DNA from 3 places in the Mesorhizobium sp. M0960 genome. Region 3 is predicted to be linked to each of the others. Evidence: predicted binding sites of a transcription regulator. Region 3 holds the regulator's gene; each other region holds the start of a gene.

Region 1 (9,958 bases), on a different contig from region 3:
ATTCATGTAGCGGCAAGCACAGATGAATTCAAGCTACGTGGTCACCCAAGGCGGCAAGTGCCGTCTCGACCTCCGCCGCCGATCCGATGCTGCTGGTGGCAATATCGCGGTTGATGCGGCGGGCCAGCCCCGACAGCACCTTGCCGGCACCCACTTCGTAAAGCGTCGCAACGCCGTTGCTGCCGAACCACTCCACCGTTTCGCGCCAGCGCACGCGCCCGATCACCTGTTCGACGAGTCGGCGGGCGATCTCGTCGGGATCGCTCGTCGGGGTCACCGTAACATTGGAGACCAGCGGCACGACCGGCGCACTCTTCGTCACGGCGGCCAGCGCCTCCCGCATGATCTCGGCCGCAGGCTTCATCAATGCCGAATGGAAGGGCGCCGAGACCTGCAGCATCAGCGCCCGCTTGGCGCCCTTCTCCGTGCATAGCCTCGCCGCCAGTTCGACCGCTGGCCTGGCGCCGGAGATCACCAGCTGGCCGCCGCCATTGTCATTGGCGATCTGGCAAACCAAGGCTTGTGCGGGATCTTTGGCGGCGCCCTGGGCGGCCTCTGCGCAAGCGGCTTCGACGTCGGCCTGTTCCAGCCCGATGATCGCCGCCATGGCGCCCTCGCCGGCCGGCACAGCCGCCTGCATGGCATTGCCGCGGATGCGCAACAGCCGGGCGGCGTCGGCGACCGAAACGAAACCTGCGGCCGCAAGTGCCGAATATTCGCCGAGCGAGTGGCCGGCGACATAGGTGACCTTGCCGTTCAGGGAGAAGCCGCGCGCCTCCAGCGCCCGGATTGCGGCAAGCGACACCGCCATCAGCGCCGGCTGGGCGTTGGCGGTCAGCGTCAGCGTCTCTTCCGGGCCTTCCCAGATCAGCTTCGATAGGTTTTCGCCGAGCGCGTCGTCAACTTCCTCGAAGATCCGCCGCGATTCCACAAAGGTATCGGCGAGGTCCTTGCCCATGCCGACAGCCTGGCTGCCCTGCCCCGGAAAGGTGAATGCGATGGCCATCGGCGGCTCCCAGCTGCTGGTTCACGTTGCCTGTGACGCAAGGCGTGCGGCCAAGTCAAGTCCAACCTTGATCGCGTAATATCGGCCGAGTGCCTGTTTCGGCAGGCTTTTTGGCGATCACTCATGATGAAAACCGCTCACGATTTGTTTGCTGGCTCTTCTTATTTCCGCCACAGGCGCTAGGCTTTGCGTGACAGTTCGATGACAATCGAGTGACGCTTTTGTTGCGGGCCGGGGAACTATTGAAGTGGCAAAGACCAAGCAGAGCGCAGCCGAGGCGGCGCCCCAGTTTCTTGAAGGCGATCCGTCGACCGGCTATCTGCCGGCGCGCAAATGGCCTGTCATCCGCTATGGCCTTATCAGCTTGCTGGCTGCGGCCATCCTTGTGTTTGCCATCGAACTGATCGTGCGCGGCAACTTTGCCGGCACCATTGATTTCTTTCTGCAGCCTTTCAAACCCGGCTGGACCACAATCATCATTTTTGCGCTGATCCTCATCGGCCTCGACGCCGTGCTCGGCCGCAGTCATCAGAGCCTGATGATCGTCGCGCCGCTGACATTGTCGCTGGCGTTCGTCGGCCACCAGAAGTCGCTGTATCTCGGCGATCCGCTCTATCCGACCGATTTCCTCTATTCCCGGCAGATCGTGGCACTGATGCCGCTTCTGGTACGCGATCGCCCGGGAACCGCCATTGCCCTGGCGATCGGCATCGTCGGCGGACTGTCGCTGCTCGTCTACGGTTGGCGGCTATGGCGCCGCCGCGTTCCGGCGCTCAGCCACAAGGGCCGCCTTGCCCGGCTGACGCTGACAGTACCGCTCATCGCCTTCTTCGTTTCCATCATGGACTATGCCACTTTCTCGTGGACGCGCGACCGGCTGCAGATCATCCCGATCATGTGGGACCAGAAGGAAAACTATGCCTCGAACGGTTTTGCGCTCGCCTTCGCGCTGAACGTCCCGATGGCGCATGTCTCGGCGCCGCCCGGCTATTCCGGCAAGGCGATCGAAGCGATCGGCAAACCGCAGGTGACGGCTTCGGTACCCGCCGAGAAGCCCGACATCATCGTCGTCATGAGCGAATCCTTCTGGGATCCGACCAAGCTACCCGGCGTCACCATCACGCCCGACCCTATCCCCAATGTGCGGGCACTGCGCACGGGTTACATGTTCTCGCCCGAATTCGGCGGCATGACGGCCAACATCGAGTTCGAGGCCCTGACCGGCTTTTCCAACGCCTTCCTGCCGGCGGGCAGTATTCCTTACCAGCAATATGTGCGGACACCGACCCCGTCACTGGCGACCTTCCTGAAAAGTCAGGGCTATCGGGCACGCGCCATCCACCCCGGCACCAACTGGTTCTGGAACCGGGGAGCCGTCTATGCCGATTTCGGCTTCAACGACTTCAAGTCCGAGGAGACGTTGCCGCCCATGCAAAAACGCGGACCGCTCGCGTCGGACGCGGCGATGACCGACGAGATCATCCACGAGGCCGATACCAGCGCCGAGCCGGTGTTCTTTTTCGCCGTCAGCCTGCAGAACCACGGGCCGTATGAGCCGTATCGCTATAACAATCCGACCCATAAGGTGCAGGCGCCGATCAGCCAATGGGCGCGTGAATCGCTGTTGAGCTACGCCGAAGGCTCTTCCGACGCGGACCGCGGCCTCGAGCGGCTGATCGAATGGGCGAAGAAACGCCAGCGGCCGACGGTCATCGCCTTCTTCGGCGACCATCTGCCGCCGCTTGGGCCGGTCTACGTCGAGACCGGTTTCATGAAGGACAATGTCGCGCCGCGCAAGGAGGCGGCCGACCAGATGCTGCTGCATCACCAGACGCCGCTGATCGTCTGGTCGAACCGCAGCGGCCCGGCCGAGGATCTCGGCGCCGTCAGCCCAGCCTTCCTGCCCTACCATATCCTGAAGACTGCCGGCATCAGTCATCCCTATTATACCGGCTTCCTCGGCCAGTTGCGGGAGCACTACCGCGTCATCGACCGCAATTTGCTGTTGGCACCGGCGGGCGACGCCACCCCCGATTGGTCGCGTCAGAAAGAGATCGACCCGGCAATCCGCGACTTCCGTCTGCTGCAGTACGACATGATGTTCGGCAAGCGCCATGCGGCGCCCGACTTCTTCCCCGAAACCACAGGCAAAGTGGCTGCGCACACGAGTTGAGCAGCGGCGGCGGAACGGCCGTTGGGCGACTGACGTCGTTCAGTTCGTCAAGTGCAGTTGCGAGATCGAGCTTCCGATTTTCAGGAAGACGCTTTCGAGCTGACTGACGTCGTTGGTCGGGTAATAATCCGACGGCGACGACGCGCAGGCCTCGTAGAGCTTGCGGTTGGCTGCGGTGTCGGCCTGCAGCAGTACTGTGAAGATCTGCACGTCCTGTTTCTTCAACGTGTTGCAGACATTGGTTGTCCAGTCGTCGACATTGCGCGCGGCCGCGGTCTGGTCGCTGGATCCGAACCGACCCGAAGCCAGGAACCCGTAAGAGCCATAGTCCGACTTCTGTGGCGTATCCTTCGCGCCATAGACAACATTTTCGCCGTCGGTGAGCAGCAGCACCGTTTTGGTCGTGCCTGACGCCCTGAACGGCGCGCCGTCACTGTAGGGCGGTTCCGGCGAGAGTACCCGCATCCCCCATGACAACCCTTCCGAAACATTGGTCCCCGAGCCGTTCCATTCGATCATCTCACTGACGGCCTTACGCAATTTGTCGAAATCGTCGGTCAGCGGCACTATCGGCGTCGGACAGGCCCGGTTTGGGCCGATGGTCAGGGGGCCTTTCTTGTCGTTGATCAGCTTCATCGTCGAAACACTGTACTTCGCGATGTCGCCGGTGAGGCCGGGAAGCAGGGTGATAACCGTATCGTCGAGATAGGAATTATTGTAGCCGGTCGCCGAATTGCCATAGGAGCTGTTCGGATTTTTGGCGTTACCTGGATCGTCCGGCGCGAAATAAGGTACGAACAGGGTGTCCGGTTTGTTTTGGTCGGGCGAAATGTCGGAAACATTGTTGGTTCCGGGCCGCGCCTCGACGCAGCCTCTCCATTCGACGCCCAATTGCTTGAACAGGTCCATATGGGTGATGCGCTTGCCGCCGACCAAGGGGAAATTGGCGCCATTGTTCGGCGATTTGCCGGCCATGTCGATCCAGGACGGATCGTAGTCCTCGCCCTTGACGTTGACCGCGGTGACGAACGGCACCACTGCGACACGTACGCTGCGTGTCGGCGACTTCGCGGCTTCGAGCATATCGATCAAGCCCGTCGCCGCCGTCCGCAATGCGCCGATGCGATCGTTGCTGGCCATCGACCCGGTATTGTCGAGCACCAGTACGACTTCGAGCTGATTGGTCGATTCGACGGCGCCAGCATCGACCGTGATGCGCTTGTCGTTGCCGAACAGGAAAGCGAAGTTCAAGTTGACGTCCGCCGCGGCGACAGCCTTTGTCTGGATGTAATTGAGGCCCCTTTCGACGGTAAGCGTCGCTTCGGCGTTCCTCAACTCGCTGTGGCCGGCGACATTGGTCTGGAAATAGCGGTCGAACACGTCCTTGCGCGTGGCCTCGATGTCGCCGAGATGCGAAGATGCAAGGTTCGCGGCATCGAGCGCGTTCTGCAAGCTGACCTTGGCCCTCATCAAGGTGGACACGTCCACGGCAAAGGCGACGGCCGTCAGAACCGCAGGCAACCCGAACGCCAGCATCAGGGCAAAGTTGCCGCTCTTCGAACGGCAGAACTTGTCGAACAGCATTTTACCCCCAAACCGCCTTGCTGGCGGCCGCGCGCGAACTGTTTCGTTTTGCATTCGCATGATGAACGGCGGGTTGCCACCACGCCCGCCGGCACGGGGAACTTCGCATGATGGTTAAGGTCAGGTTTCAGGAAATCCGTAAAACCTTGCCATCGAGGTCCGTTGTGCTCTGGAAGGTAGGGCGCTAGTCGAGCCGTTTGGCCTGTCGTTTGGCCTTGCTTTGCGGTCAAATTCCTGTATAGACGCCCGCAATCTGCCGGTCCTTGCTGGGGGCTGAACGGAGGGCCGGAGGTTTTCGAAACCTTCGCGTGGAGCCAGAAGCGCTTCCGCCTCCCGTGTCTCCGCTCTCGACCGTCTCGTCATGCTCCTTTCTTCCCCGTCTTCGCAAGGATTGCGGGTCAGAGAAGTTGCAGAGGCTTTTGCCGCCGGGAACCGGGAGAGAAACGAAGAAAGGCACGAACACTATGGCTCTATACGAACATGTGTTTCTTGCCCGGCAGGACCTCTCGCAGCAGCAGGTCGATGCACTTGTCGAACAGTACAAGGGCGTCCTCACCGCGAATGGCGGGTCCGTCGGCCGGGTCGAGAACTGGGGACTGAAGTCCCTCACCTACCGGGTCAACAAGAACCGGAAGGCATATTATACACTCATGGACATCACCTGCCCGCCGGCCGCGCTGAATGAGATGGAGCGCCAGATGGGCCTGTCCGAGGACGTGCTGCGTTTCCTGACCATCAAGGTCGATGCGCATGAGGAAGGCCCGTCGGCAATGATGCAGAAGCGCGAAGAGCGCTCGGAACGCGGCGGCTTCGGCGACCGCGACCGTGGCGATCGTGGCCCGCGCTCATTCGGCGACCGCGATCGCGGTGACCGTGGTGATCGTCCGCCGCGCAGCTTCGGCGATGGGGGTGCCGATCGTGGCCCGCGCCGTCCGCGCGAAGGCTTTGAAGGAGCCGCAGAATAATGGTCGACATCAACCAGATCCCAACCCGGCGCCCCTTCCACCGTCGCCGCAAGACTTGCCCGTTCTCCGGCGCCAACGCGCCGAAGATCGACTACAAGGACGTGCGGCTTCTGCAGCGCTACATTTCCGAGCGCGGCAAGATCGTGCCGTCGCGCATTACCGCCGTCAGCCAGAAGAAGCAGCGCGAACTCGCCAAGGCGATCAAGCGCGCCCGCTTCCTCGGCCTGCTGCCCTACGTGGTCCGCTAAGACTGATTAGTTGACCATGATCTTATCCGAAAACCGGTTTTCACTTTTCGGGATCATGGTCTAGCCAGCGGGCGGTTCGCCGCCCGCTTTTTTCACCGGCCACGACGGGCGTAGCTGGATCGAACACCAAATCCCGGGTTGGATTTCGACAAGAGATCCTAACTGCCGCGACAGGCAGGACAGCGACACAGGCGGCGACGCCCCAGCTTCCTGACCTGTTCCAGACAATTCGGCGCCGATCCTGAGGATAGGCGCCCAACCGAAGGAACAAAACCATGGAAGTCATTCTTCTCGAACGCGTTTCCCGGCTCGGCCAGATGGGCGACACCGTCAGGGTCAAGGACGGGTTCGCCCGAAATTTCCTGCTGCCGCAGGGCAAGGCGCTGCGCGCCAACGAAGGTAACAAGAAGAAGTTCGAGGGACAGCGCGCCCAGCTCGAAGCTCGGAACCTGGAGCGCAAGTCCGAGGCCGCGCAGATTGCTGAAAAGCTCGACGGCAAGAGCTTCATCGCCGTGCGCTCGGCCGGCGAGACCGGTCAGCTCTATGGTTCGGTGTCGACGCGCGACATCGCCGAGCTGTTGACGGCGGAGGGTTTTTCGGTGAACCGCAACCAGATCCTTCTCAATCAGCCGATCAAGACCATCGGCGTCACCAACGTGGCGATCGCGCTGCACCCGGAAGTCGAGGTCACCATCACGCTCAACATTGCCCGCACGGCCGACGAAGCCGAGCGCCAGGCCAAGGGCGAAACGCTGACCACCGCCGAAGCCATCTACGGCGAAGACATCAACGACAATGCGCGGCCGGAAAATTTCTTCGATCCGAACGCGGAGTTCGAGGGCGGCGAAGACAACGGCTGATCGTTGTTCGCCGGCATTCGTCGGCTAATACCTATCTGGACCAATGCCCGGGCCTCGCACCCGGGCATTTTTATGCCAAATGGAACTTTTCGAATCCCTATATCTTGATGCAGAATAGGACAGCATGTCTGGCCGAGAGGGGACAATTGGTCATGAATATTCTGCTTAAGCGCGTTCTCGACCGCCTGGTCCGCACAGGCAATCTCAAGGTGACAGGGCCGCAAGGCTCGATGGTGACTTTTGGTGACGGCAGCGGCGAGCCGGTGCACATGCACATCAAGACAAGGCATGCCGAGCGCGCCATCACTTTTGATCCGATGCTGGCGGTGCCGGAAGCCTACATGGACGGTGAACTCGACATTATCGAGGGCGGCGCGCTGGGGGTGATGCGCATTGCGTTCCAGAACATGGGCAGCGGCGGCATCGATGCCACCTGGTCGAAGGCGATCGAGGGTCTGCGCCACGCCTTCCGGCGCCTGCAGCAGATCAACACGGCGTCGCGGGCGCGCCGCAACGTGCAGCGCCACTACGATCTGTCGGGCGACCTCTATCGCCTCTTCCTCGATGAAGACATGCAGTATTCCTGCGCCTATTTAGAGCAGCCGGACATGACGCTCGATGAGGCCCAGGCAGCCAAGAAGCGCCACATCGCCGCCAAGCTCAGGTTGAAAGCGGGCCAGACGGTACTCGACATCGGCTCCGGCTGGGGCGGGCTTGGCCTCTATCTCGCCAAGGCGTTCGACGTCGACGTGCAAGGCGTGACGCTGTCGACCGAGCAGCACGGCGTCGCCACCGACCGCGCGCACGCGCAAGGCCTGCAAAACCGGGTGCATTTCGACCTCAAGGACTATCGCGAGCTCAATGAGCGTTTCGACCGCATCGTCTCGGTCGGCATGTTCGAGCATGTCGGCGTCAATCATTTCCGTACCTTCTTCGACAAGTCGGCGACGCTGCTGAAGCCGGACGGTGTCATGCTGCTGCACACGATCGGCCGTTCCGGTGTGCCGTGGGCGACCAGCGCCTTCATTCGGAAATACATCTTCCCGGGCGGCTATATCCCGTCGCTCTCCGAAGTGATGCCGGCTATCGAAAAGTCGGGGCTCGTCGTCACCGACATCGAGGTTCTGCGGCTGCATTATGCCGAGACGCTGAAGCATTGGGGCGAGCGCTTTGCCGCCAACCGCGACAAGGCCAAGGCGATCTATGACGAGCGCTTCTGCCGCATGTGGGAGTTCTATCTTGCCGCCTCGGAAGCTGCCTTCCGATGGCAGGATCTGGTGATCTTCCAGATCCAGATTGCCAAGAAGAACGACACGCTGCCGGTGACGCGCGACTACATGGCCAGTTGCGAGAAGGCGCTGGAGATGCGCGATCTTGGACGTCGTGAAAAGGCTCCTGCCGCCAAGCCCACTCGCCGCCGCAAGGTGGCGGATCCGGAGTAGACTGCCGGCGATCGCGCCATTGCCGCTTGCCATTGCCGGCTGGCACGCTGAAAAAGGTCTCGTCAACGCGGGACCTTTTTTCATGACCTACCTCCTCTACGTCGCCGCCGCACTTGCCGAGATCGCCGGCTGCTTCTCGTTCTGGGCGTGGTGGCGGCTGGATAAGTCGCCGCTGTGGTTGGCGCCCGGTCTCGTCTCACTGGTGCTATTCGCGTGGCTGCTGGCGCTTGTCGACACCAGTGCGGCGGGCCGGGCCTATGCCGCCTATGGCGGCATCTACATTGCCGCCTCGCTGGTCTGGCTATGGTTGGCGGAAGGCGTGCACCCCGACAGTTGGGATCTTGCCGGTGCCACGATGTGCATCATTGGCGCCTCGGTCATCGTGCTCGCACCTCGGGCTGCGTAGGCCATGGAACTGCCCGCCCCGCTTAGACAAGGCGTCGACCGCCTTCTCGAACAGGTGCCGTTGCCGATGATCAAGCAAGCGGCCAAGACGCTGTCGGACCGCTACCGCGCCGAGTTGCGCGATGGCCGCCTGCACATGGCCGAAGAAATGGCGGTTAAGGCCTATCTGGCAACGCGGCTTCCGGCGACCTATGCGGCCGTCCGTGCCAGCCTCGATGCGGTGGGCGAGTCTCGGCCCGACTATGCTCCGAAGACCTTGCTCGATGTCGGCGCCGGCCCTGGCACGGTGCTTTGGGCCACAATCGATCTCTGGCCCGATCTCGAACAGGCAGTGCTGCTCGAGGCCGGTGCCGCGGTGCGGCGGGTCGGCGAGGCGCTTGCCGCCGAGACAATCCATGCCAAGACCGCCTGGCTGACCGGCGACGTCACCATCGACCTGGTCGATCTGGAGCCGGCCGAGCTGGTGACTTCGGCCTATGTGCTGGATGAGATCGCGCCGGCATCGCTGGCAAAACTAATCGACCGGCTCTGGCAGCTGACCGCCGACACGCTGCTGGTCGTCGAGCCAGGCACGCCGGCCGGCTGGCAGCGCATCCTTGCCGTGCGGCGGCAGCTGATCGAGGCGGGGGCGCACGTGCTCGCGCCCTGCCCGCATGAGGCGCCCTGCCCACTTGTCGCTCCCGACTGGTGCCATTTCGCCCGCCGCGTCGCCCGCTCGCGCCTGCACCGTCTGGCCAAGGATGCCGAGGTGCCGTGGGAGGACGAAAAGTTCATCTTTGTCGCCGCTTCCCGTCATCCGGCCGCTCCGCCCCGCGCGCGGGTGATCGCACCACCGAAATCGGGCTCCGGCAAGGTCTTGCTGAAGCTTTGCCAACAGGATGGTCATGCCGCCGAGCGACTGTTCACGAAGCGCGACGGCGAGACGTTCAAGGCCGCGCGGCGACTGGACTGGGGTGACGCCTTGCCGGAATGATCGGCAGCTATTTTCCTGTTTTGTTCTCGCCCAAGAACGGTTAGGCTCGCCATCTTGATTCGAGTCAATCGAGATTCTTTCCACCGAAGTATCTTGGCTGTGAATCGCGGGCATCAAAGTTGGTTGGTTGGGGACTGATGCAGATAAGTCATCACCGACTTGTCTCGTTCTGATATCGAGAGACCGGGATCAGGACCGGGGACATCATGGCAGAGGCAGCACGAAAATTCGGCGTGGCGGAAACACCGCTCTATCGCGAGGCGCCGAACAACATCGAGGCCGAGCAGGCGCTGCTCGGTGCC
Region 2 (9,958 bases), on a different contig from region 3:
CGGTATCGGCATCGCTCGCCTCGCTGGAATCATAAGCGCTGGCGCGGTCGGCAACGTCTTCCTGGACCAAGGATTGATGGTCCGCCTCCACCGCGATGCTCTTGGCCATGCGGTCGATGAACAGCATCGAGCCCAGCGCAAAACCGACGACGATGCCTTCGGTCAGGTCGCGGAAGATGACGATCAGGAACGTCGCCAGCAGTACCAGCGCATCGCCGCGCGAGGCGCGCAGCAAGGTGGCGAAGGCCTGTTTCTCGAACATGTTCCAGCACACCACCGCCAGCACGCCGGCAAGTGCCGCAAGCGGGATATAGCTGGCCAGCGGTGCCGCCACCAGCATCAGGGCAAGCAGGATGGCCGAGTGCATCATGCCTGAGACCGGTCCATGCGCGCCGGCCCGTACATTGGTCGCGGTGCGGGCAATGGTGCCGGTGGTGCAGATACCGCCGAACAAGGCGGAGGCGATATTGGCGAAGCCCTGCGCCACCAACTCGCAATTGGAGCGATGCCGCCTTCCGGTCATGCCGTCAGCGACGACGGCCGACAGCAGCGATTCGATCGCCCCGAGCAGCGCAAAGGCGATGGCGTCCGGCAGCACGTCGATTATCCTGTCGAGGCTGAGCGGCGGGAAGGCCGGCCATTGCAGGCTGCGCGGGATGCCGCCGAAGCGCGTGCCGATCGTTTCGGCCGGCATGGCGAGCAATGCCACGACGAGTGATGCCAGCCCGATGGCAATCAGCATGGCCGGCCACTTCGGCCGAAACCGCTTCAACAGCGCAATGGTGATGATGGTCAGTGCCGCCACCGCGGTTGCGGCGAGGTTGATCGTTCCGGCCGCCTCGCCGATGGCCATCAGCTTCGGCACCAGCGGCCCCGGTTCCTTGCCGGCGAGCTTCAGCCCGAAGAGTTCGACGATCTGGCCGGAGAAGATGATGACGGCGATGCCGGCGGTGAAGCCGACGGTCACCGGATAGGGGATGAACTTGATGTAGGTGCCAAGCCTGAGATAGCCGATGGCAAGCAGGAACAGGCCGGCCATCATCGTCGCCAGCAGCAAGCCGTCGACGCCAACTCGCGCCACCGTCGCAGCCACCAGCACAATGAAGGCGCCGGCCGGGCCGCCGATCTGGAAACGGCTGCCGCCAAGCGCCGAGACCAGGAAGCCGCCAATGATCGAGGTGTAGAGCCCGCGCTCCGGCGTCACGCCTGAAGCAATGGCAATTGCCATCGACAGCGGCAGCGCCACGATGGCGACAGTCAGCCCGGCGATGGCATCCGCCTTGAAGTGCGCGAGCGTATAGCCCTCGCGCAGCACCGTCACCAGCTTCGGCGTGAACAGTTCGGAAAATGTCGGCCGTGCCGATTGATGCACTGCCCGCCGGGTCTGATCCATCGAGTGCCTTCCCCATGAAACCAAGGAGGCGGCGGGATCGTCGGCAGGACTGTCGGCGGTCGCCGTCGCGACTTGGAGCGGCGTGCGTCCAAATCGACGCACAGGTACACTCCAACACTTTTGAACCGCGCATTGGACTATCCGAAAATCGATTTCGATTTTCGGCGATGCGGCAGTACCGTCAGCCTTGCGGGTTCTGCGGCGTGACAGGCTTGAGGCGAACGCCCCTGCCGCCACGCTCGCTCGCCTGGTTGTCGCCGATCAGCTCGACCCCGGCCTCTTCAAGGGCCTGGATGACCTTCATCAGCGTATCGACCACGCCCCGGACCACGCCGTCGCTCGCTTCCATGCGCTGAATGGTTGGAAGCGAAACCCCGGCGCGCTCGGCGAGCGTCTTCTGATCGATGCCGGCCAGCGCCCTCGCGGCACGCATCTGCGCGGCAGTGATCATCGGCCAAAACCCCCGTCTGAGTCTGCGATATCACGTATAATACCTTCATTATGATGGTTCAAGCATCATCTTGCATATGTGAAACATGCAGCACTCTTTGCCAGCCGATGCGCTAGCATGCTACAATTTCGGCATCGTTTGGCGGGACATCCATTGCGATCCCGATTTCACAGGCAACGACTCAAAAAGGATGAGCAGGTGAAGATATTCAATGCGTTGGCGACCTCGACAGCCTTGCTGTCGATGGTTTTCCTGCTGGCAGGCTGCGGCCATGGCCTGATCAACAGGCTGATTTGACCGCAAATCGACTGACATGAGTCAGGTGCCGCCGGCCCGCCCGAGCCATCGCTGCAGGAACCGGGCCGCAAGCCAGCACAGCATCGCCCAGGCAAAGCCGGCGCACCAGCCGGCCAATACGTCGGACGGCCAGTGGACGCCGAGATAGATGCGGCTGATGCCGACCACCACCGTCGTCAGCACCGCCAGCCCGAGCACATAGATCTTCGTTGTCCGCCCGGGCAAAAACCGCGCCGCCATGCTGCCCAGCGTCAAATATGTCACCGCCGACAGCATGGCGTGGCCGCTCGGAAACGAAAGCGATGCCACGTCGGCGAGATGCGAGACCAGATCGGGGCGCGGCCGGTCTATATCGAACTTGAGCACGCTTGACAGGATCTGGCCGCCCGCTACCGCGATGAACATGAGAAGCGCCGCGCCTGGCCTGCGGATGAGGAGCAGATAGACGATCATTGCTGCCGTGATCAGCACCAACACGCTGGCGCTGCCGAGGCTGGTGATGTCGCGCATCGCTCCTTCCAGCCACGCCGGTCCGATCGGATTGTCGGGTTGGCCGGCCTTGCGGAAGGCAAGCAGGATTTCGGTATCGAAGGCATGCGGCGTGGTGGCCCGCGCCATCTCCATTAGCTCCTCGAACCCCCACAGCCCGCCGGCAATGATCAGCCCGGCCAGCAGAACCGGGAACTCCAGCCAGTTGCGCAGTCTGCTTGCGGTCTTCTTCATCGGCCCGATCGCAGTTACAGCCTTTGCAGATAGGGCCCGAGCGTGATCAGCGCCACAGCTGCGATAGCAAGCACGATGCCGGTTGCCTGTAAGGCATTGACGCGCTCGCCGAAGAAGACCAGCGCCACCACATTCACCGACACCAGCTGGATCACCGCTGACAGGCTGAACGACACCGACATGCCGAATTCTCGGATCAGCCTCAGCATGATCAGATTGCCGAGCGAATAGAGCGCTAACGTCAGCACGATCTTGCCGAGGCTCGGCGCCAGTCCCCATTGCTTCGCCGCCGTCGCCGCCAGCAGGAAGATCACTGTCGAAATGCAGAGCTGCCCAAGTCCCCAGAAACTCACTTTTTGCTCCTCCCGATGCGGTCCTTACGCGCCTGCCGCAGCTCTTGTTTCCGAAGCGCCGGTCGCGGTCAAGCGGGCCGATGTTGGATACGAAATCGCAGGTGGCAATTAGCCGGCATGTCATCAAACTGTGACCTGCCGGCGATACCGGATTGGCCAGGCAACACGCTCCAGCAATCCATCCAGCCAGAGGCAGGCCCCTATGACCGAACATCGCACCCCTGACGCCCATTTCCGCACCAGCCTGCTCGAGGAAAACGATGGGCCAGGAGCCAATCCCAGCGACAACCGCACCATGGGTGAGATCATCGCCGCGCGGTTCTCGCGCCGCGGCTTCCTCAAGGGCTCGCTTGCCGTCTCGGCCATAGCCGCTACCGTCAGCCCGCTGGCGCTGATCACCGCCGACAACGCCCGCGCCGCCGAAGGCTCCGCCTTCGCTTTCGACGAGCTCGAGGCCGGCATCGACGACAAGCATCACGTCGCACCCGGCTATGACGCCGACGTGCTGCTGCGCTGGGGCGATCCGCTGTTCGCCGATTCGCCGGAATTCGATCCGACAAAACAGTCGGCGGAAGCCCAGGCCAGACAATTCGGCTACAACAATGACTATGTCGGTTATATCCCGATCGACGGCTCGGCCGAGCACGGCCTGCTGGTCGTCAACCACGAATACACCAATCCGCACCTGATGTTTCCGGGCCTCGTCACCATCGTCGATGGCAAAGCCAAGCAGGCGCCTCTCAGCAAGGAACAAGTCGACGTCGAGATGACGGCGCATGGCGGCACCATTGTCGAGATCCGCAAGGAAGCCGGCAAATGGCAGGTCGTTCGCGACGGCAAGCTCAACCGCCGCATCACCTCCAACACTGAGATCGCGCTGTCCGGCCCCGTCGCCGGCCATGACCGAGTCAAGACCAGCGCCGACCCGAGCGGCACGAAAGTTGTCGGCACCGTCAACAACTGCGCCGGCGGCGTCACGCCGTGGGGCACCTATGTCATGGCCGAGGAGAACATCCACGGCTATTTCTCGGGCGAGCTGCCGCAAGGCCACAAGGAAGCCGCCAATTACAAGCGGCTCGGCATTCCCGAAGGTGCTTATGAATGGGCAGCGCATTACGACCGTTTCGACATCGGCAAGGAGCCGAACGAGCCGAACCGCTTTGGCTGGATCGTCGAGGTCGACGTCCAGGATCCGACTTCGGTGCCGAAGAAGCGCACCGCAATGGGCCGCTTCAAGCATGAGGGCGCCGAATCGATCGTCGCCAAGGATGGCCGTGTCGTCTTCTACCTCGGCGACGACGAGCGCTTCGACTATGTCTATAAGTTCGTCACCACAGGCAAGTTCAATCCGGACGACCGCGCCGCCAATATGGATTTGCTCGACGACGGCACCTTGCATGTCGCCAAGTTTGCCGACGACGGTTCGGTCGAATGGCTGCCGATCGTCTTCGGCCAAGGGCCGCTGACGGCGGAGAACGGCTTTGCCAGCCAGGCCGACGTGCTGATCGAGACGCGCCGCGCCGCCGACCTGCTCGGCGCCACCAAGATGGACCGCCCTGAAGACATCCAGCCCAATGCCGCCAACGGCAAGGTCTATGTCATGCTGACCAACAATTCGAAGCGCAAGGCCGATCAGGTCGACGCCGCCAACCCGCGTGCCGAAAATGCCTTTGGCCACATCATCGAGATCGTCGAGGACGGTGGCGATTTTGCCGCCACCAAGGGCAAGTGGGAGGTGCTCTTGAAATGCGGTGATCCCTCGGTTGCGGCAGTCGGCGCCACCTTCTCGACCGCAACCACGGCCAATGGCTGGTTCGGCATGCCGGACAATTGCGCGGTTGATTCGACCGGCCGCCTCTGGGTCGCCACCGACGGTCAGGGTCCGAAGGCCACTGGCCGCACCGACGGTCTGTGGGCGGTCGATACGGAAGGGCCGGCGCGGGCGACCTCAAAACTGTTCTTCCGCGTGCCGATCGGCGCCGAAATGTGTGGTCCCCTGTTTGCGCCGGACGACCAGACCGCTTTCGTTGCCGTCCAGCATCCAGGCGACGGTGGCGAGGACTGGGAGGCTTTCGGCCGTCCGTCCTACTATGAGGATTTGTCGACCCGCTGGCCCGACTTCAAGCCGGACATGCCGGTGCGGCCGGCGGTCGTTGCCATCACCAGGCAAGGTGGTGGCAAGATCGCGGTCTGACACGCAGCAAGGTCTTGCAGTCTCAAGGAAGGATTTCGGCGATACGAAATCCTTCCTTTCCCGATGCGGGATGCATCCATGCTACGCATTATGCGCCGACGAATCATTCGGTGCGCTGAACCACGGCCACATTCATTGTGCTTCGCAACCTGAAGCCAATGGACTCGTAAAGTCTAATGGCCGTGGCGTTGCTGGCATAAGCGTGGAGATAGGGGACTTCGCCGCGCGCCACTATCCGGTTTGCCACGAATATGGACAACAGCTTGCCCAGGCCACCGCCGCGAAATTTCGGATGTGAGCACACTCCGCTGAGTTCGGTATAGCCAGGTTGCTTCATGCGCTCGCCGGCCATTGCTGCAAGTCTGCCCTCGATTTTCACACCCCAAAAATCGCCCAGGCTCAAGGCTTCGAGCGTGAATGGGCCAGGCTTGGTGACCAACGCCAGAGCCAGCATCTCAGCGGCGTCGTCTCGCGTCAGACGTTGCACGCGCCCGTCGGACACGATCTGCAATGGCTGCTCGGCAATCATCTGAACCCCGGCCGCGGTCGAAGTCGCGGAAAGCCCCGTGGGCAGAGCAATGGCGTCCGCTTGAAGCAGGATCACACTCTCGCCCGGGGAGACAAGCTTTTCGAGCGCCCGCAGGCTTTCCGCGTCGTCCGCGCCAGTGGCGGCGAAAGGAACAATCGACGGCCGATATCGCCTGGCGAGGTTGCCACCTTGCGCGAAGGCCTGATGTCGCGTCTGAAGCGCGCTCCAGATCGGGCGGTCAAGCAGGTGTTTCATTGCACGGCATCTCTCGGTTTTGGTGCACGACGGTCGAGAGGAGCCGCGGCGAGGCCGTCCTCGATGGCGGCCAACTGATCGAGAAGCGGCCCCGAAAGATCCGCGCACAGATCCGCGACGGCGTTCTCGATGCGCGGCCAGACCTCGCGCTTTGCGACATCGACCAGCCGCCGGCCGTCCCTGGTGAGGGAGACGATCCTGCGCCGCTGGTCATCGATCGACGGACTGACCTCGAGCAATCCCAACTCGGCGAGAAGCGAGACGCTTCGCGTTACGCCTGGCTGCGCGATGCCAAGGGATTGCGCCAGTTCCCCGACAGGCAGGGGGCCTAGCCTGTCGAGCGCGGCCAGCAGTGGGTACTGGCTCGCCTGAACCGGAACATCCAGCCGGTCGAGCAGGCGCTGCGCCTCCGCTTGCAGTTGCTCGCCTATACGCTTCATCCTGCTGCCCAGGCACAGGAAGCCAAGCGATCGTATGACGTCTTCCACAGGCCAATCCGTCTCACTAGAAACAATAACACGATATATAACAAAACATGAAGGTCAAGGGGCTATCGTCGCAAGGCTGCACTCAGCGCTGTTTCCGTTGATTGATCAGGCTGCTTTGCCTGGCAAGGGCCAGTCGATCAGTTGCGCAGCCGGTAGCCGGTCCTGAAGATCCAGGCGACGATCGCTATGCAGACAAGCAGGAAGACCACCGTCATGCCGAGGCTGACGCCGACCGAAACGTCGGATTTGCCGTAGAAGCTCCAGCGGAAGCCGCTAACCAGGTAGACCACCGGGTTGAACAGCGTCACCGTGCGCCAGATGCCGGGCAGCATGTTGATCGAATAGAAGCTGCCGCCGAGAAAGGTCAGCGGTGTGATGATCAGCAGCGGCACCAGCTGCAGCTGCTCGAAGCTTCTTGCCCAGATGCCGATGATGAAGCCGAACAGGCTGAAGGTCACGGCCGTCAGCACCAGGAAAGCGAGCATCCAGAACGGATGCTCGATCGTCAGCGGCACGAACAGCGAGGCCGTCGCCAGGATGATCAGGCCAAGCACGATCGACTTTGTCGCCGCACCCCCGACATAGGCGATGACGATCTCCAGATAGGACACCGGCGCCGACAGCAATTCGTAGATCGAGCCGACGAATTTCGGGAAGTAGATGGCGAAAGAGGCGTTGGAGATCGACTGCGTCAGCAGCGACAGCATGATCAGCCCCGGCACGATGAAGGCGCCGTAGCTGATGCCGTCGATCTCGGTGATGCGCGAGCCGATGGCCGAGCCGAAGACGACGAAATAGAGCGACGTCGAAATGACCGGCGAAACGATGCTCTGCAGCACAGTGCGAAGGGCGCGCGCCATCTCCACCCGATAGATCGCCCATACCGCATGAAGGTTCATGGCCACGCGCGGGTTCATGCCTGTTTCCTCACCAGATTGACGAAGATCTCCTCGAGCGAGCTGTTTTCCGTATCGATGTCGCGGAACTGGATGCCGGCCGCCTCGAGCTCGCGGATCAGCGAGGCGACGCCCGGCCGTTCGCTCTGGTTGTCATAGGTATAGGTCAGCTGCCCGCCATCGGGCGAAAGCTCCAGCGCGTAGTGCGAAAAAGCATCGGGAACGGTGGCCAACGGGCTTCGCAGTTCCAGCACAAGCCGTTTGCGGCCAAGCTTGCGCATCAGCTCGGCCTTGTCCTCGACCAGCACGATCTCGCCGCGGTTGATGACGCCGACGCGATCGGCCATCGCCTCGGCTTCTTCGATGTAGTGCGTGGTCAGGATGATGGTGACGCCGTCTTCGCGCAGCCGGCGCACCATCGCCCACATGTCCTGGCGCAGCTCGACATCGACGCCGGCGGTCGGTTCGTCGAGGAACAGGATTCGCGGCTCGTGCGACAACGCCTTGGCGATCATCAGCCGGCGTTTCATGCCGCCGGACAGCGTGATCGCCTTGGCGTCCTTCTTGTCCCAGAGCGACAGGTCGCGCAGCACTTTTTCGACGAACGCCTTGTCCGCCGGCTTGCCGAACAGGCCGCGGCTGTAATTGACCGTCGCCCACACGCTCTCGAAGGCATCGATGGTCAGTTCCTGCGGCACCAGCCCGATCAGGCCGCGCGCAGCGCGGTAGTCGCGGTTGATGTCATGGCCGTCGACCGTGACGGTGCCCGACGAGCGGTTGACGATGCCGCAGACGATCGAGATCAGCGTCGTCTTGCCGGCGCCGTTCGGCCCCAGCAGCGCAAATATCTCGCCGCGCACGATATCGAGATTGATCTCCTTCAACGCCTTGAAGCCGGTGGCGTAGGTCTTCGTGACCCCGGAAATCGAGATGATCGGCTGCATGGCTGAAAACGGCTGCTTGAAACAGAGTTGTTGATTTAATCCGCTGAATGTCGGTGCGCAAATCCGGATGTCAATGGCGCTCCTGACAGTTCTGGACATCGAGGTTCGCCGGAATAGGCAACACCCGCCTGGTCGTCCAGCAAAATTCCACGCAAAAGCAGATTAACCGGCACTGCGGCGTTCCGCCTCGCGGCGGGACGCCGCTTTGACCGCCCGGCGCATGAAGCCTATCCTTGTACAAACAAGCAGCAGCTGGAGCCGCCATGGACCCGCTCATCCTGTCGCGCATACAGTTCGGCGCGAACATCTCGTTCCACATCCTGTTCCCGGCGATCACCATCGCGCTCGGCTGGGTGCTGCTGTTCTTCAAGCTCCGCTACAACGCGACAGGCGACTCCGCCTGGATGCGCGCTTATTTCACCTGGGTTAAGGTATTCGCGCTGTCCTTCGCCATGGGCGTGGTTTCCGGCGTCACCATGAGTTTTCAGTTCGGCACCAACTGGCCGGGCTATATGGAGACGGTCGGCAACATCGCCGGCCCGCTGCTGGCTTACGAGATCCTGACGGCCTTTTTCCTCGAGGCGGCGTTCCTCGGCATCATGCTGTTCGGCTTCCGCCGCGTCTCAAACCGCGTCCACACGCTGGCGACGGTGCTGGTAGCCGGCGGCACCACTCTGTCCGCCTTCTGGATCATCGCCCTCAATTCGTGGATGCAGACGCCGGCCGGCTTCGAAATTCGCGATGGTGTTGCGCACGCCACCGACTGGTGGGCCGTTGTCTTCAATCCGTCCATGCCCTACCGGCTCGTTCATATGCTGCTTGCTTCGGGGCTGACCGTCTCGTTCCTGATCGCTGGCCTGTCGGCGCTGCGCTATCTCTACGGCGATCGCTCGGAATCGATGTGGAAGGCGCTGCGCACCGGTGTCTTCGCCGCCGCGATCCTGATCCCGATCCAGATCTTTGCCGGCGACCAGCACGGCCTCAACACGCTTGAACATCAGCCGCAGAAGATCGCCGCCATGGAGGCCAACTGGAACACCGGTCCCAACGTGCCGCTGGTGCTGTTTGCGCTTCCCGACGAAGCGGCCAAGGAGAACAGGTTCGAGCTCACCATTCCCGACGGCGCCAGCCTCATCCTCAGGCACAGCGCCGGCGGCATCGTACCGGGGCTGAACGATTATGCCGGCAACCATCCTCCGGTGTTTCCGGTGTTCTGGGGCTTTCGCATCATGGTCGGCACCGGCCTGTTGATGCTCGTCGTCTCCTGGTCGGCGGCCTTCTTCCTCAAGCGTCGCCACAGCCTGCCTAAGCCGCTGGCGCTGGTCATGGTGCCGATGGCACTGTCCGGCTGGCTGGCGACGCTGGCCGGCTGGTACACCACCGAGATCGGCCGCCAGCCCTGGCTGGTCACCGGCGTGCTGCGTACCGCCGATGC
Region 3 (9,958 bases):
GGGCTGCCATCCAGGCGTGCTGGACCCCCCCAGCGAATGCCGGGAATTCCACCGTCACCCTGAGCTTCAGCTTCAGGCGCAATGGCACGCTGATCGGCCGGCCCAAGCCGACCGCCATCCGCGTGGCCGGCGACGACAAGGCGCGGCAAGCTTTTGTCGACGCGGCGATTGCGGCCGTGGACCACTGCCTGCCGTTGAGCCTTTCACCGGCGCTGGCTGAAGGCATCCCGGGCAAGGTGTTCACTCTGCAATTCAACTCGCCCAAACAAAAACAGCCTGCAACGCGAGTGCAGGCTTCGCCTTGATCTTTTCCGACAACCGGATTCTACTTTTCGGGATCTAGCGCATGTCGAGCAAAAGTGTGCAGCGGTTTTGCGACAACGACATGCATAAAACAAGAACCTAAGCGCGTCGCATGAGGCCGGGTCGACCGCGATGCGCTTTAGTGGCGGCTTCGTCTGGCCTCGACATGTCGCGCCAGTTCCGGCATTTCGAAGACATAGTCGCTCCAGGCCGATTCCGGAATCTGGCCGGCGAGATAGCACTCCAGCAAAAGCCTCTGCTCGTGGTCGAGCGGCCTCGGTGTGCGTTCATGGTCCAGCCCAAGTGAATGGAACAGATTCCTGGTCAGGCCCGCGACAGTGAAATGAATCGACATTTGCGGTCTCCTCCTTGGCCGCTCAACGCCGAACGTGGGGCTAAGGTTTCAGCAACGGCCGGCCGGTAACGCCGGATTGATCGCGGTGCGGATCCGGCCGGGTGCTTCAAACTTCGCCGTGGCGCGAGTTCGCCGGCGTTGCTGCCGGTTCGTCTCAATCTTGAAATAAAAATGTAATATTGAATTTACGCCAGCGGATATAATACACTAGAACTAAAGTCTCTGGTGGCGGTGCGGTCTACTTCAATTAGGTAAACCTGATTTAGCCAGTACTTATCCATAGTCGACAAAGAAATCCTGTTCTCGGCGCAACAAGGACAATGGTCGCTCCAATGACACGCTTCTGGCTTCTCACGATTCTGATGCTGGTGTCGGCAATAGCCGTTGCGCTCGGCACGTCCTCCTCCTATGCGGATAGCTGCGGCGCGATCAGGAGCCAATTGCTTTCGGCGGGGCGTGGCGCCGGGACCAGCCCCGAGCTTGCCCAACTACGCCGGCAACTCGCCGCGATTCAAAGGCTGGAGAGACAGCGCCGATGCACGGCGAAAACGGCCGGGTTCTTCTTCAACCCCTGCGCCGACCTCGTAAGCAGCAAGGCGGAGGTGCAACGGCAGATCGCCAGACTGTCGAATTCGGGCAGGGACACCTCCGGCCTGAAGGCCAGGTTCGTCGCGCTAGGCTGCGCCGCCCCCGCTGCCAAGAAGCAGCAGGCGCAGCAGAACCAGCCGCAGGCACAGCAGCGCACAGCACCAAAACCTCAGTCCGCAGGCGCAATAATGGGTGGCAATCGGATGCTGTTTTGCGTTCGCTTGTCGGACGGATATTTCTTCCCCGCGCCAAAATCGCAGTTCGCCAAGAACGACGATCTGAAGGAAACGGTCGATCAGTGCCGCTATATCTGCGACGATGCCGGCGTCGAACTCTATACGCTGAGCGATGCCACCCGCGAGACCGAAGAGATGATCGCGCTCGAGACGCAAAAGCCCTATGTGGAGCTTGCGACCGCCTTCAGGTACCGCGACGACGCGAACTTCAAGGCCTGCGATGTCAAGCGCTATTACCAGCGCGTCGCCGAACTCAGGGCACGAACCGTGACACCGGCCAACATGAGCAACGCCATCATTCCGTTGCCGACGGCAAAGCCGGATTTTGGCATCGTCGCGGAAGTTCCTGAATCCGGGATCCAAACCGCCGGTACCGCTCTCGCAGGGGAAAAAACGCTGGTTGCCGAGGTACCAGGGGCTGCCCAGCATCAGTCGGTCGAAAGAGCGATCGGCGCGCGGCCGGTGAGAGTGGTCGGGCCGGCCTTTTTCCCGGCGGACTGACCACGGCAGGCGATGTCCCGAGACGGCGAACGGCTGGCCGGATAGCCGCTTCAAGGCCTACAGCCGCACGCATCGACCGACGGCCGGTTGGTTATTCGCAGACCATGCGGGCCCGTTTGCCGGGCTGGCTGACATTCCTGCAGGTGAGCGGCTTCGCCGGCTCCGATGACAGCATGGGCGGATTGGCGACCTTCCTTCGTGGCGCTGCAACGGAAGCTGCGCTCCGGCGCACCGCCGGCCTTTTCGGCGTTTGAGGCGCCACAGGAAAGACATCGGTCTCCAGCTGCGACTGTTCGGCTTGCGCCTGCGGAGAAGGCCGGTCCCAGAAACGGCGAACATCGAGCGGCTTGGGAATGATCACGGTGCCGTCATAGCTGCGCGCACAGCCGGTTCCCAGAAGCAGCGCCAGGCACAGGAAGACAGGCAGAATCCGTCGAAACATCAGCAACACCCCTGCAAGCTTATAACGCTGCTTCGGCCCAACCGACAACCGGCGGAATAGTGCAGAGGGAGTAGGTAAGGTGAAGTAGAAATCGTCGCACTTCCAGTCGAAGGCCCCGCTCGAAAGATCGAGCGCCGGGTCGGGCGCGGATGGAGGTCCAGCGCGAGGCGAGTTAAAACCTTGCGATTCGTCACCGCTTCCAGCGTAAGGCCATGGTGCGATCGCACCATACCCAATGGCGCGCTCAGTCGCGACAATGGGATATTCGAAGTTCCGCTCCTCCAGTTACGGGCGGGAGCAGCGACCGCCGGCAAGAAACAGGGTCAGATTTACCCCAACGGACCTGTTTCGGCGATGGCGCGGCCATGACACGTTCTGGCTGCATGCAACGCGCTCCCGTCCGGCTTTTTTCTTCTCAAGGTCAGTGGCTGCTATCGTCGAGCGGACAAAGCCGGCCGGAATTCACGCAAGCTGCTGATTCCAGCGGCAAACCGCGGCCCATGCCGACAAAGCCCGCGGCCGTTCCTTCTTAACCCGGCTGGACGACGTTACCGGAGCGACATGAAACTGTCATGCGACTGTAATAATCGGGGGCTATTGGCCTCAGCGGGCGCCGGAGGAATGGCGCCGAGAGACCATATTCCGAACAGGAGCAGGCCACATGAGACATTTCATCCGCTCGGCGGCCGTTGCGATTGCAATGGCTGCGGCGACGACTACCCTCACCCTGTCCGCCGCGCTCGCCGCGGACATCTCCGGCGCCGGCGCCACCTTCCCCTACCCGATCTATGCGAAGTGGGCCGACACTTACAAGAAAGACACCGGCATTGGGCTTAACTATCAGTCGATCGGTTCCGGCGGCGGCATCAAGCAGATCAAAGCCAAGACCGTTACCTTCGGCGCTTCTGATGCGCCGCTGAAAGGCGAAGAGCTTGAATCGTCCGGATTGGCTCAGTTCCCGATGGTGATGGGCGGCATCGTTCCCGTCGTCAACCTCGAAGGCATCAAGCCGGGCGAGTTGGTTCTCGACGGCCCGACGCTGGCCGACATCTTCCTCGGCAAGATCACGAGCTGGGATGACGAGGCGATCAAGAAGCTCAATCCCGACGTCAAGCTGCCTTCGCAGGCGATCGCGGTCGTTCACCGTTCCGATGGGTCGGGCACGACGTTCAACTTCACATACTACCTCGGCGACGTCAGCGCGGACTGGAAAGAAAAGGTCGGCGTCGACAAGGCCGTGGAATGGCCCGTGGGCATCGGCGCCAAGGGCAATGAGGGCGTTGCCAACAACGTCTCCCAGACCGGCGGCGCGATCGGCTATGTCGAATACGCCTATGCCAAGCAGAACAAGCTCACCCACACCGATATGATCAACAAGGACGGCAAGAAGGTCGAACCCACCGCGGCGGCATTCTCGGCGGCAGCGGCCAATGCCGACTGGAGCTCGCAGCCGGGCTATGGCGTCATCCTCGCCAACGAGCCGGGCGCCGAGTCCTGGCCAATGACGGCGGCGACGTGGATCCTCCTGTACAAGAAGCCGGACGACGCGGCGACCACCGGCGAAGCGCTCAAATTCTTCGCCTGGGCATACGACAAGGGCGACGAGATGGCCGGCGAGCTGGACTACGTTCCGATGCCCGACAAGGTGGTCGAGAGCGTCAAGGCCATGTGGGCCAAGGAAGTCGTCGGCAGCGACGGCAAGCCGCTCTACTCGGCTATGTAATCTCCTCCAGGGAGGGCGTCGACGGCGCCCTCCCTGTTGCCTTCAATCGCGAGGACCCAATGACCATCGCTTCCGATGCCATGCTATCATCTGCAGCCCGGGCCAGGGAAGCTACGGTGCGGCGCTTCGCGCTCACAGACGCCATATTCCGCGGACTCACCCGCGCTTCCGCAATTCTTGTGCTGGTCATCCTCGGTGGTGTCGCAATCTCGCTGTTTGCCGGCTCATGGCAGGCCCTGTCGTCCTTCGGGTTCTCTTTCCTGACGACTGAAAGCTGGAATCCGGTAACGGAAAAATTTGGCGCGCTGGCGCCGATCTACGGCACGCTGGTCACGGCGGCCATCGCCATCCTGATCGCGGTTCCGATCGGCATCGGCATTGCCGTGTTTCTCACCGAACTCTGCCCGCGCCCGCTCAGGCGCCCGATCGGCATAGCGGTCGAGCTGTTGGCCGGCATTCCCTCGATCATCTACGGCATCTGGGGCCTGTTCGTGTTCGCGCCGTTCCTGCAGACGACGATACAGCCCTTCATCATCAACATCTTCCACGGCGTGCCGGGACTATCCAGCCTTTTCGCCGGCCCTCCTTACGGCATCGGCCTTCTGACCTCGGCGCTGATCCTCGCCATCATGGTGCTGCCCTTCATCACCTCGATCACCAAGGACGTCTTCGATACGGTGCCGGCGGTGCTGAAGGAATCGGCCTACGGCATCGGTTGCACGACCTGGGAAGTGACCCGGCGCGTGGTCATTCCCTATACCCGCATCGGTATCATGGGCGGCGTCATGCTTGGCCTCGGCCGCGCGCTCGGCGAAACCATGGCGGTGACCTTCGTCATCGGCAACGCCCACCGCATCAGCGCCTCCCTGTTCGCGCCGGGCACGACCATCTCGGCGACCATCGCGAATGAATTCACCGAGGCCGACGGCGATCTCTACACCTCTTCCCTGGTTTCGCTCGGCCTGATCCTGTTCGTCATCACTTTCCTGATCCTTGCCGCCGCCCGCTATATGCTGATGCGGATCGACGCCCGTACGGGAGCCTGACCGATGTCGACATCCTCATCGCTCCACAGCCGCCGCAAAGCCAGAAATTCGGTGATGATGGCGCTTTGCGTCGTCGCCGCCGGCATCGGGCTTGCCTGGCTGGCGCTCATTCTCGGTGCACTGGTCTATAAGGGCACAGCCGGGCTTTCGTTCGCGGTCTTCACCGAGATGACGCCACCGCCAGGCGAGGCCGGCGGCCTGCTCAATGCAATCGCGGGCAGCCTGCTGATGACGATCATCGCCGTTGTCGTCGGCACGCCGATCGGCGTGCTGGCGGGAACCTACATGGCCGAATATGGGCGTTTCTCGCGCATCACCACCGTCGTGCGCTTCATCAACGACATCCTGTTGTCGGCGCCGTCGATCATCATCGGCTTGTTCGTCTATGAGTTGATGGTGCGGCCAATGGGGCATTTCTCGGCCATAGCCGGCGCCGTTGCGCTTGCCATCCTGGTCATTCCGGTGGTCGTGCGCACCACTGAAGACATGCTCAACCTGGTGCCGAACGCGTTGCGTGAAGCCGGCGCCGCGATCGGCGCGCCGCGCTGGGTGGTGATCCGTTCGGTCGCCTACCGCGCCGCATTGTCCGGCATCGTCACCGGCATATTGCTGGCGATAGCACGCATTTCCGGCGAGACGGCGCCGCTGCTCTTCACCGCGCTCAACAACCAGTTCTGGAGCAGCAATATCAACGCGCCGATGGCCAGCCTGCCGGTGACCATCTTCCAGTTCGCTCTCAGCCCTTACGAGGAATGGCAGCAACTGGCGTGGACCGGCGCACTCATAATCACCCTGACGGTTCTGGGCTTGAGCATCCTCGCCCGCAGCCTTACCGGACGCAGAGAGGACAGATGACACAGATGTTGTCCGCGGACATGACGATGACCGAGACGGTCGCCGAGAAGACGAAGATCGAGGTCAAGAACCTCAACTTCTACTACGGCCAGAGCAAGGCGTTGAAGGACATCACCTTGTCGCTGCCCGAGCGCAGCGTCACTGCCTTCATCGGCCCTTCGGGCTGCGGGAAATCGACGCTGCTGCGTGTGTTCAACCGCATCTACGAACTCTACCCGAAGCAGACAGCCGAGGGCCAGGTGCTGCTCGACGGCAAGAACATTCTCGACCGCTCGCAGGACCTCAATCTCCTGAGGACCAAGATCGGCATGGTGTTCCAGAAGCCGACGCCGTTCCCGATGTCGATCTACGAGAACATCGCCTTCGGCGTCAGGCTTTATGAGAATCTGGGCAAGTCCGAAATGGACGGCCGCGTCGAACAAGCGTTGAAGCGGGCCGCGCTGTGGGGCGAGGTCAAGGACAAGCTCAACGCCAGCGGCTTGAGCCTGTCAGGCGGCCAGCAGCAGCGGCTTTGTATTGCCCGCACCGTGGCGGTGAAGCCGGAAGTCATTCTGCTCGACGAGCCGGCTTCGGCACTCGACCCGCTGTCGACCGCCAAGATCGAGGAACTGATCGACGAATTGCAAGCCGACTACACGATCGTCATCGTCACCCACAACATGCAGCAGGCGGCGCGCGTATCGCGCCAGACCGCCTTCATGTATCTGGGTGAACTGGTAGAGTTCGACCGGACCGAGAAGATCTTCACGTCGCCCCGCGAGAAGCGCACGCAGGATTACATCACCGGCCGCTTCGGCTGAGCCGTTCCGATCACGCATATGAGGACAGGACCATGGGCGAACACACAGTCGCTTCTTTCGACGAGGATCTCGAGCAGATCAGCAAGCTGATCCGCGACATGGCCGACCTCGCCGGTTCGATGGTCGGCGGGGCGACCAAGGCCCTGTTGAATTCTGACAACGTGCTGGCGCAACGCGTCGTTTCCGACGATGCCATCATGGATGCGCGTCAACGCGAACTGGACGACCGCGCCATCACCCTGATCGCCAAGCGCCAGCCGATGGCCCACGATCTGCGCCATGTCGTCGGGGCGATCCGCATGGCCGGCGATCTCGAACGCATCGGCGACCTTGCCAAGAATATCGCCAAGCGTGTGAGTGCGGTCGGCCTTAGCGTCACACCGCGCGACCTATCGCATTCCATCGATGCGATGGCGCAGCTGGTGCTCATCCAGGTGCAGGGCGTCATCGAGGAGTATGCTGCAGGCGATGCGGCCGCGTTGGCCAAGCTACGCGCCGCCGACGAGCGCATCGACGTCAAATATACGTCGGTGTTCCGCGAACTGTTGACCTACATGATGGAAGACCCGCGCAACATCACCGCTTGCACGCATCTGCTGTTCTGCGCCAAGAATCTGGAGCGGATCGGCGACCATGTCACCAACATCGCCGAAAATGCGTATTATGTGCTGACCGGCGAGCAATTGCCGGTCAATCGTCCGAAGCAAGACGAAACGACAATGTCCGCACCGGCGACATGATGGGGGTGCCCAGCCGATGATCGCACCACGCATAATGGTGGTGGAGGACGAGGAGCCGTTGGGTGTGCTGCTCCGCTACAATCTCGAATCCGAAGGCTACCAGGTCGAGGTGGTGACACGCGGCGACGAAGCCGAGATCCGTTTGCAGGAGAATGTGCCCGATCTTCTGGTGCTCGACTGGATGATACCAGCGGTTTCCGGCATCGAGCTCTGCCGCCGGTTGCGGGTGCGCCCCGAAACCGAACGGCTGCCGATCATCATGCTGACCGCGCGCGGCGAGGAGAGCGACCGGGTACGCGGTCTTTCGACCGGCGCCGACGACTATCTGGTCAAACCGTTTTCGACACCGGAATTCATGGCCAGGGTCAAGGCGCTGCTGCGCCGCGCCAAGCCGGAAGTGCTGTCCAGCGTGCTGAAGGTCGGCGACATCGTGCTCGATCGCGAATCGCACAGGGTGTATCGCAAGAAGACCGAGATCCGGCTCGGGCCGACCGAATTCCGGTTGCTCGAATTCATGATGCGGCATCCGGGCCGCGTCTTCTCGCGCAGCCAGTTACTCGATAATGTCTGGGGCGAGACGATCTATATCGACGAACGCACCGTCGACGTGCATGTCGGGCGGCTGCGCAAAGCCGTCAACAACGGCCGCATGCCTGATGTCATCCGCACCATCCGCGGTGCCGGCTACGCGATCAGGGAAGATTGACCCGCCCAGTCAGGCTACGTTCTTTCTGACGCCGGGCCTCATTTGCGCGCCCGGCGCGAAAATCTGCTGGTCGACGAAGCTTAACGCCCGCATTGCACAGCCTTCGCGGATCAGCGGCAATTCGTTCGGCTCGGTATCGAAGGAGATCGAGCCCGAATGCTGGCCGCCGGCGGTCTGGGCGATGGCCTTCCGCAAGGCCGGCTCGATCAGATCAAAGGCGGCGGCACTGGCGCCGACCATTGCGACCGGTGCCGGATCGATCAGCGCGAACAGCGAGCCGAGACCGAAACCCAGCGCTTCGCCGGCCTTGCGGTAGGCTTCGCGTTCCGGCCCGTCCTTCTCGCGCGCCCGAACCACCAGCGCGCGCATGTCGGCGTCGCTGACGTCGGCGACCGGTTGGCTGTCTTCGCTCATCTGCGTGGCGTTGCGCCAGATGGCGTAATTGCCGGCATAGGCCTCGATGCAGCCGCGCCGCCCGCAACGGCAGAGCGCGCCGCCCGGACGATGGATCATGTGGCCAAACTCGCCGCCCGAGGAATGCGTGCCGGTGAACAGCTCGCCCTTCAACACCAGCCCCATGCCGATGCCGTGCGAAAGCAGGATGGCGATGAAGTCGTCGCGATAGCGATCCGGATCGCGCCAGCGCAAAGCCACCGCCATCATATTGCAGTCGTTCTCCACCGTGGCCGCGATGCCGAATTCATCTTCCAGCATGTCGGCAAAGGCGATGTCCGTCTGGGGCGTGATCGGCGACCACAGCATGGCGCGTGCAGGGGAGTCGGTAATTCCCTGAATCGCCAGGGCGATGCGGGCGACACTGCGGACGTCAAGATCTGGATCGTCCAGCCGGCGCCGGACGATGGCCATGCATTCGCGGATCAGTTCGTCGCGCGGCATGGTCAGCGTGTCCAGCCGGCGCTGTTCCTCGGCGACCACCTGCCCCGCATAGTCGATGATGGCGGCCGACAGGAAATTCAGCGACAACACCACGGTCAGCACCGCCGCCGCTTCCGGATTGAGGGCGAGGCCGACCTGCGGACGACCGCGTTTCAACGAAACGGGTTCGCTTGCCTTGCTCTCGGCGAGGATGCCTTCCCGTATCAGGTCGGAGGAGATCGCCGATATGGTCGAATGGCTGAGGCCGGTGGTTGCGGCGATCTCCGTACGCGATGGCTGGCCGGCCCGGCGCACGGCCGAGATCACCATCGCCCGGTTGCGCCGGCGCAAATCGTCATGGCGGATTCCGACCGACATCGTTTTGCTTTCCTCCCGGTTTGCCGCGGCCGCTCATGAACCGGAAGCCGTCGGTAATGCCGACAAATAGTGTCGGATGAGGCAAATAGTGTCAGATGCAGGGGGCGCTGTCATCGTTTATTCCGAAGCTCGAAAAAAGTCGCAGCAACATCAAAATCCATCAGAATCGATGTTGACAGCAGCGGGAGATCGGGCCAGTATTTTTTCGAGGCTCGAAAAAATTAGCGCCTCTAAGCTGGCCTTTGGGGCCAATTGGTCACGCCGTACGCGGCGCAGGGAGGATATGATGAAGAAATTCACGACCGCCATTCTGGCGGGTGTCGCCATGACGCTGGCGCTTGCGTCGGTGGCGCAGGCTAAGGACAAGGTCATCGGCGTTTCCTGGTCGAACTTCCAGGAAGAGCGCTGG

Evidence for each region. The regulator PhoB, encoded in region 3, activates phosphate uptake and scavenging genes when phosphate is short. The targets are predictions, from matches to a motif close to TGTCATNNANCTGTCAT.
Region 1: the regulator PhoB is predicted to act here: its motif matches at 1,197-1,213, upstream of NKH63_RS23180 (LTA synthase family protein).
Region 2: the regulator PhoB is predicted to act here: its motif matches at 3,336-3,352, upstream of NKH63_RS21685 (PhoX family protein).

What each region holds. Positions count from the first base shown of each region.
Region 1 is NZ_JAMYNN010000015.1:22,304-32,261, forward strand. It holds gene fabD (ACP S-malonyltransferase) at 29-1,006, opposite strand; gene NKH63_RS23180 (LTA synthase family protein) at 1,254-3,179, shown strand; gene NKH63_RS23185 (pilus assembly protein TadG-related protein) at 3,219-4,763, opposite strand; gene rpsF (30S ribosomal protein S6) at 5,228-5,728, shown strand; gene rpsR (30S ribosomal protein S18) at 5,728-5,976, shown strand; gene rplI (50S ribosomal protein L9) at 6,252-6,836, shown strand; gene NKH63_RS23205 (cyclopropane fatty acid synthase) at 6,989-8,278, shown strand; gene NKH63_RS23210 (YnfA family protein) at 8,361-8,684, shown strand; gene NKH63_RS23215 (small ribosomal subunit Rsm22 family protein) at 8,688-9,656, shown strand; gene NKH63_RS23220 (replicative DNA helicase) at 9,863-9,958, shown strand, end outside.
Region 2 is NZ_JAMYNN010000013.1:53,206-63,163, reverse strand. It holds gene NKH63_RS21705 (SulP family inorganic anion transporter) at 1-1,393, opposite strand, end outside; gene NKH63_RS21700 (helix-turn-helix domain-containing protein) at 1,575-1,844, opposite strand; gene NKH63_RS21695 (phosphatase PAP2 family protein) at 2,163-2,864, opposite strand; gene NKH63_RS21690 (hypothetical protein) at 2,879-3,217, opposite strand; gene NKH63_RS21685 (PhoX family protein) at 3,420-5,411, shown strand; gene NKH63_RS21680 (GNAT family N-acetyltransferase) at 5,515-6,195, opposite strand; gene NKH63_RS21675 (MarR family winged helix-turn-helix transcriptional regulator) at 6,192-6,635, opposite strand; gene NKH63_RS21670 (ABC transporter permease) at 6,821-7,582, opposite strand; gene NKH63_RS21665 (ABC transporter ATP-binding protein) at 7,597-8,523, opposite strand; gene NKH63_RS21660 (cytochrome ubiquinol oxidase subunit I) at 8,787-9,958, shown strand, end outside.
Region 3 is NZ_JAMYNN010000002.1:242,630-252,587, reverse strand. It holds gene tolA (cell envelope integrity protein TolA) at 1-305, shown strand, start outside; gene NKH63_RS06220 (hypothetical protein) at 443-658, opposite strand; gene NKH63_RS06215 (DUF2865 domain-containing protein) at 991-1,983, shown strand; gene NKH63_RS06210 (hypothetical protein) at 2,075-2,425, opposite strand; gene pstS (phosphate ABC transporter substrate-binding protein PstS) at 3,087-4,148, shown strand; gene pstC (phosphate ABC transporter permease subunit PstC) at 4,208-5,194, shown strand; gene pstA (phosphate ABC transporter permease PstA) at 5,198-6,049, shown strand; gene pstB (phosphate ABC transporter ATP-binding protein PstB) at 6,046-6,849, shown strand; gene phoU (phosphate signaling complex protein PhoU) at 6,882-7,589, shown strand; gene phoB (phosphate regulon transcriptional regulator PhoB) at 7,606-8,295, shown strand; gene NKH63_RS06175 (ROK family protein) at 8,305-9,549, opposite strand; gene xylF (D-xylose ABC transporter substrate-binding protein) at 9,836-9,958, shown strand, end outside.